DNA from 3 places in the Variovorax sp. 10N412 genome. Region 2 is predicted to be linked to each of the others. Evidence: predicted binding sites of a transcription regulator. Region 2 holds the regulator's gene; each other region holds the start of a gene.

Region 1 (2,199 bases), on a different contig from region 2:
TGTATGCAGCAGCCAAGTGGAGCGGCACTGACGTCTCATCGATACGGGACCTGTTTGTGCGGCACCTCGGCGAGCAGTACGCCCTTGTCGCGGCGGTTCTGGCGCGGGCCGAGGCGTTGGGACCGTTCGGGGCGGGGGCGTCCATGCGGCCTGCAGGCAGTGGCGTTCCGATGGCGGCGCGATCGGCCGGGCTCCTCGACGATGCCGCGCGACTGCGGCGGTTGCTCGAGGTGCATGAGCTCGGACGTTTCGAATTCGAGGCGATGCGGCGTCAGGCCACCATCGACGGCGACCGCGCGACTTACGATCTGGTGGTCGATGAGGTCGTGCGCACCAACGAACGCCAGAGCTGGCTGGTGGCTGAGCAACTTCTGCAACTTGGTAACCCCGGCGCGCGGCGCTGCCAGCGAGATCGGTCCTGAGCGCGTCCTCGGACCGCGTGGGCTGATCGAGACACCATCACCGTGGAGCTGGCTCAACCGCCGCGCCGCAGCGCCCAGGCAACCAGCCACCCAGCCTCTTCGTTTGAATGCCCGACGTGTCGCAAGAGGGCTTCGGTCGCGCGCCCCTCGATACACCTTGGAGAGAAGTCGTGCGCAGGCGCCCAACCTCAGGCAAGCGCAGGATCGTACCGACGAGAAGCACGGACAGCCATGCGTGGGTTGGCATCGCGAAGCATCCTTCAAAGGATTCCGTGCGCCAGTATGGCTTGTCGATCGCTCGCGTAGTGCCGGCCGGTGACTCGAAAACATTGAACTGATACGTGTCACATCGACAGCGAATTGTCAAATTGACTCGATTTATTGCCTCTGTCAATTCGACTTGGTGTCATGCAAGCTGTTGATTTGAAACAGTTTAGTTTCTGGCATGGCCGTTGCGAAGCAATCAGCATTCATCCAACGACACACACCGAGGTTTCCATGATCACTGCTGCCCAACGCGCCATCGTAGCTTCCACCGTACCCCTGCTTGAGCAGGGCGGCGAGGCCCTGACTACCCATTTCTACAAGATGCTGCTGGCCGAGCATCCCGAGGTCCGCCCCTTCTTCAACGAGACCCACCAAGCCAAAGGCGACCAGCCGCGCGCGCTGGCCAACGGCGTACTGATGTACGCGAAGAATATCGACCGGCTGGAAGCAATGGGCCCGCTGGCGACGCAGATCGTCAACAAGCACGTGGCGCTGCAGGTGATGCCCGAGCATTACCCGATCGTCGGCGGCTGCCTGCTGCGCGCCATCCGCGACGTGCTGGGCGCCGAGGTGGCGACCGACGAGGTGATCGACGCCTGGGCGGCGGCCTACGGCCAGCTCGCCGACATCCTGATCGGCGCCGAGAAACAGCTGTACGACGCGCAGGCCTCGGCACCCGGCGGCTGGCGCGGCGCGCGCGATTTCGAGGTGATGCGCAAGGTGGCTGAGAGCGCCGAGATCACCTCGTTCCACTTCGCGCCGGCCGATGGCGGCGCGCTGATGGATTTCGCGCCCGGCCAGTACATCGGCATGCTGCTGCGGGTGGACGGCAAGGACATTCGGCGCAACTACTCGCTGTCGGCCGCGCCCAACGGCAAGACCTACCGCATCAGCGTGAAGCGCGAGCCCGGCGGCGTGGCCTCGACCTGGCTGCACGAGCGCGTGCAGGTGGGCGACACGCTGCAGTTGCTGCCGCCCTCGGGTGAGTTCGTGCTGGCGGACAGCGACCGACCGGTTGTGCTCATCAGCGGCGGGGTGGGCATCACGCCGACGCTGGCGATGCTGGAGCAGGCGTTGGCCACCGATCGCGACGTGGTGTTTATCCATTGCGCGCGCAACGGCGAGGTGCACGCATTCCGCGAGCAGATCGAGGCGGCGGCAGCACGTCATCCGCGACTGCAGCGCTTCTATTGCTACGACGAGGTGAGCGACAAATCTGCGCCCGCGCCGCATGCGGTCGGCCGGCTCGACCTGGACCGGCTGAACGCATGGCTGCCCGCGCACACGCGCGACGTCGACGCCTACTTCCTCGGGCCCAAGCTCTTCATGCAGCAGGTGCGCCGCGGGCTGCGCAGCTGGGGCGTGCCAGACGCGCAGTCGCGCTTCGAGTTCTTCGGGCCAGCGTCGGCGCTGGAGTAGGCCGCCGCGGCTCAGCCGCGCGCGATGCCCAGGCGCTTCGCCATCCGCGCAAGGTTGGCTGGGTCGATGCGCAAGTCGCGCGCAGCAGCGG
Region 2 (2,199 bases):
CGCTGTCCAGGCAGCACATCGAGGAGCGCCTGTCCGAACTGTTGTCCGACCTGCGGGTCGATCACCTGCGCGATTCGCCCGCGCTGGCGCTGTCGGGCGGCGAGCGCCGCCGCGTGGAGATTGCACGCGCGCTGGCCACGCAGCCGCGCTTCATCCTGCTGGACGAGCCCTTCGCCGGCATCGACCCGATCGCGGTGATCGAGATCCAGCGGATCATCAGTTTCCTGAAGGAACGCGGCATCGGCGTGCTCATCACCGACCACAACGTGCGTGAGACGCTGGGCATCTGCGACCACGCGTTCATCATCAGCGACGGGCATGTGCTGGCACAAGGCACGCCTTCGGAGATCGTCGACAACGCCGAGGTACGACGCGTCTACCTTGGCGAGCACTTCCGGATGTAAGGGCGGGTGGGCTCTCCATGAAGCAAGGGCTGTCCCTTCGCGTCTCGCAGCACCTGGCATTGACGCCGCAGCTGCAACAGTCGATCCGGCTGCTGCAGCTCTCCACGCTCGAACTGAGCCAGGAGGTCGAGCAGATGCTGGACGAGAACCCGTTCCTCGAACGCACCGCGGAAGAGGCGGCGCGCGAGGAATTCGGGCTCGACGCGGCCGATGCGCCGGTCCCGCGCGATGACGGCGGCGGCGATGGAGGCGACGGCATCGAAGGTGAAAGCGACTTCGCGCCGCCGGCGGCCAGCACCTCTCCTTCTTCCACCGAGACGACGACCAGCACCGCCGACTCCGACGGCCCGGCCACGGAAATCACCGAGCGCGAGCCCGACTGGGAAGGCGACGGCACCGTCGACATGGCCGCGCCCGACGACAGCGAGTGGGGCAGCGACGCCCCCGCGCGCCAGAACAATCTGGGCGACGACGAGCGCGCCGACGCCACCGAGCTCGCGCGCAGCCAGGAGTCGCTGCAGTCGTTCCTGCACCGCCAGGCGCTGAGCCTGCGCCTGAACGAGAACGACAGCGCCGCGCTGCGCTTCCTGATCGAGTCGCTCAACGACGACGGCTACCTCGAAGACTCGCTGCCCGCGCTGGCCTCGGGCCTGGCCGGCGACGACAACGACCAGTTCGACGACCTCGTGCACCACTTCCAGGTGGCGCTCGGCCTGCTGCAGAGCCTGGAGCCCGTGGGCGTGGGCGCGCGCGACCTGGGCGAATGCCTGGGCATCCAGCTGCGCGCGCTGGCCCGCCAGGACGAGACCGAGCAGGAACAGCTGGTCCGCAAGACCGCCATGGCCGTGTGCAAGCAGTCGATGGAACTCTTGGCGCGTCGCGACTTCAAGCGCCTGGCCACGCTCACCCGCACCAGCGAAGAGTTGGTGCGCCTGGCGCTGCAGATCATCGCGCGGCTGGAGCCCAAGCCGGGCCGGCGCTTCGTGGACGTGGAGCGCAACATCGTGGTGCCGGACGTGATCGTCACCAAGACCGGCCGCGGCACCAACATCAAGTTCCGCGTCATGCTGAATCCGGAGGTCATGCCGCGCCTGCGCGTGCACGACATCTACGCGGGCGCTCTCAAGGCGCACAAGGGCGAGGGCAGCCAGGCGCTGTCGCAGCGGCTGCAGGAGGCGCGCTGGTTCATCAAGAACATCCAGCAGCGCTTCGACACCATCCTGCGCGTGAGCAACGCCATCGTCGAGCGGCAGAAGAGCTACTTCGTGCACGGCGAGCTCGCGATGCGCCCGCTGGTGCTGCGCGAGATTGCCGACGAGCTGGGCCTGCACGAGTCGACCATCTCGCGCGTGACCACGGCCAAGTACATGTCCACGCCGTTCGGCACGGTCGAGCTCAAGTACTTCTTCGGCTCGGCGCTGGGCACCGAGACCGGCGGCAATGCGTCGAGCACCGCGGTGCGCGCGCTCATCAAGCAGTTCGTCAGCTCGGAAAGCATCAAGAAGCCGCTGTCGGACAGCCAGATTTCCGAGATGCTGAAAGAGCAGGGCATCGAGTGCGCGCGCCGCACCGTGGCCAAGTACCGCGAGGCGCTGCGCATCGCGCCCGCCAACCTGCGCAAGGCGCTGTAGCAAGCCGACCATGAGCCCTGGCCGCCAGCATCCGATGTCGCGCCGGGGGCTCGGGTTCTTCGCCTTGGTGGCCGTGCTGCTGTTCGCCGGCTGCGCCACCTTGCCCGACGAGGCGCCGCGCCCCGCCGTCAAGGCCATGGCCGTGTCGGCCGATACCGCCCTGG
Region 3 (2,199 bases), on a different contig from region 2:
GATCGACATCAGGTGGGCCACGCCCGTCGCGCGAAAGACGTCCCAGCCCGCGCGGTCGATGGCGCTCTGGTCGCCGGTGACCAGGGCCGCGATCACACCCGCCTGGCCGCGGTCGGGCACCCGCGCGAACACGGCGTCGCGCACCGATTCCCGTGCGCGCTCGACCGGGCGCAGCCATGTGGTCGACAGCAGGGCCGGGGCCGCGTCGCGCGCACCTGTGCGCACGTAGCCGCTGGCATGCAGACCTTGCTCCCACATCCACAGCTCGCCGTCGAAGCCATGCGGGTTGCGGTTGCCGTGCGGCGCCTTGAGCCGCACCGTGAAGCGCCAGCGCTCGCCGGCATGCGGCGCATCGGCGAGGTCTTCGGCATACCAGCCGAGCGCGATGCGGTCGGGCACGAGCGGCGGCGTGCCTTCGGTGCGGTCGGCCCAGCGCGCGGATTCGACGTCCAGACGGAATCGCGCGCCGGCCTCGTTGCGTTGAGGCATTTCCGCGACGACGCCGGTCACCTGCAGGTCGCGCCCTTCGAGTCCGGGACGCAGCGCGCCCTGCGCATAGGCCACGGCGCGCCACCCCGCGAGGCCCGCGCCAGCCATGGCGCCGCACACGAGCGCGATCGTCACGAGCAGTTGCGCCGGCAAGCGCCGCCACGCGAGGCCAGCCACGGCAGCCAGCAGCAATGCGGCATAAAGCCATGCCGGCCACAGCGTCGGTTGCTGCAGCTGCAAGGCCGCGCCAAGCAGCGAGCCGCCCAGTGCGGCGAAGGTGCCTGCGCCGCGCGCAACACCGGCCACAGCACCGCCGGCCGTGCGAAACGACGTCAACTCGAGCCCCCCATCCCCATGATGCAAACCCTCCCCAGGTCGCGCTCAATGGCGCGTTAATTGCTTGGCATCTGGGCTAGTATGCGTCTCACCAGAGACATCTTTTCGATGCAATCTGTCAGTACTGCACACAAAAACGCATGTCCATTCACGCCGCTCTCCACCACGTCACTCACTACAAATACGACCGCCTGGTGCAGTTGGGCCCGCAGGTCGTGCGCCTGCGTCCCGCGCCGCATTGCCGCAGCAACGTGATCTCGTACTCGCTGCGGGTCGAACCCGCCGAGCACTTCGTCAACTGGATGCAGGACCCGTTCGCCAACTACCAGGCGCGGCTCGTGTTCCCCGAGAAAACGCGCGAATTCAAGGTCACCGTCGACCTCGTGGTCGAGATGGCGGTCTACAACCCCTTCGACTTCTTCCTCGAGCCGCAGGCCGAGAACTTCCCGTTCAAGTACACGGCCTCGCAGGCCGAAGAGCTCGCGCCCTACCTCGTGGCCGACCCGGTCACACCGCTGCTGGAGGCCTACCTCGACAAGGTCGACCGCAAGGAACAGCGCACCATCGACTTCCTGGTGGGCATCAACCAGCAGGTGCAGCAGGACGTCAACTACCTGATTCGCATGGAACCCGGCGTGCAGACGCCGGAAGAAACGCTCGCCAGCGGCAGCGGCTCGTGCCGCGACTCGGGCTGGCTGCTGGTGCAGTTGCTGCGCCACATGGGCTTGGCCGCGCGCTTCGTCTCGGGCTACCTGATCCAGCTCACGCCCGACGTGAAGTCGCTCGACGGCCCGAGCGGCACCACGGTCGACTTCACCGACCTGCACGCCTGGTGCGAGGTGTTCCTGCCGGGCGCCGGCTGGATCGGCCTGGACGCCACCTCGGGCCTGATGGCCGGCGAAGGCCACATTCCGCTGGCCTGCACGCCGTCGCCGTCGAGCGCCGCGCCCATCGAGGGCGGCGTCGACGAGTCCGAGGTCGAGTTCGGCCACGAGATGAAGGTCACGCGCATCTACGAATCGCCGCGGGTCACCAAGCCCTACACCGAAGAGCAATGGTCCGAAGTGCTGGCCCTGGGCGACGCAGTCGATGCGCGCCTGAAGGCCGGCGACGTGCGCCTCACCATGGGCGGCGAACCCACCTACGTGGCCACCAGCGACCGCGACGCGCCCGAGTGGAACACCGACGCCCTCGGCCCCACGAAGCGCGGCTACGCCACCGAACTCGTGCATAAGCTGCGCGCCGAATACGGCAGCGGCGGCTTCCTGCATTTCGGCCAGGGCAAGTGGTACCCCGGCGAGCAGTTGCCCCGATGGGCGCTGTCGATCTTCTGGCGCGCCGACGGCCAGACGCTGTGGCACGACCACGAGCTGT

The links. The regulator sigma-54, encoded in region 2, starts transcription at its own class of promoters, with help from an activator protein. The targets are predictions, from matches to a motif close to TGGCANGNAANCTGCTTT.
Region 1: hmpA (NO-inducible flavohemoprotein) is a predicted target of sigma-54. The motif match lies at 827-844, and genes of this name have one in related genera.
Region 3: AC1DJH_RS27565 (transglutaminase family protein) is a predicted target of sigma-54. The motif match lies at 875-892, and genes of this name have one in related genera.

Annotation. Positions count from the first base shown of each region.
Region 1 covers NZ_JBFTIO010000027.1:31,325-33,523, forward strand. Annotated here, with positions in the region: gene AC1DJH_RS32025 (hypothetical protein) at 1-422, shown strand, start outside; gene hmpA (NO-inducible flavohemoprotein) at 921-2,108, shown strand; gene norR (nitric oxide reductase transcriptional regulator NorR) at 2,120-2,199, opposite strand, start outside.
Region 2 covers NZ_JBFTIO010000006.1:235,900-238,098, forward strand. Annotated here, with positions in the region: gene lptB (LPS export ABC transporter ATP-binding protein) at 1-404, shown strand, start outside; gene rpoN (RNA polymerase factor sigma-54) at 422-2,035, shown strand; gene AC1DJH_RS16975 (phospholipase D family protein) at 2,046-2,199, shown strand, end outside.
Region 3 covers NZ_JBFTIO010000017.1:43,473-45,671, forward strand. Annotated here, with positions in the region: gene AC1DJH_RS27560 (DNA internalization-related competence protein ComEC/Rec2) at 1-825, opposite strand, end outside; gene AC1DJH_RS27565 (transglutaminase family protein) at 966-2,199, shown strand, end outside.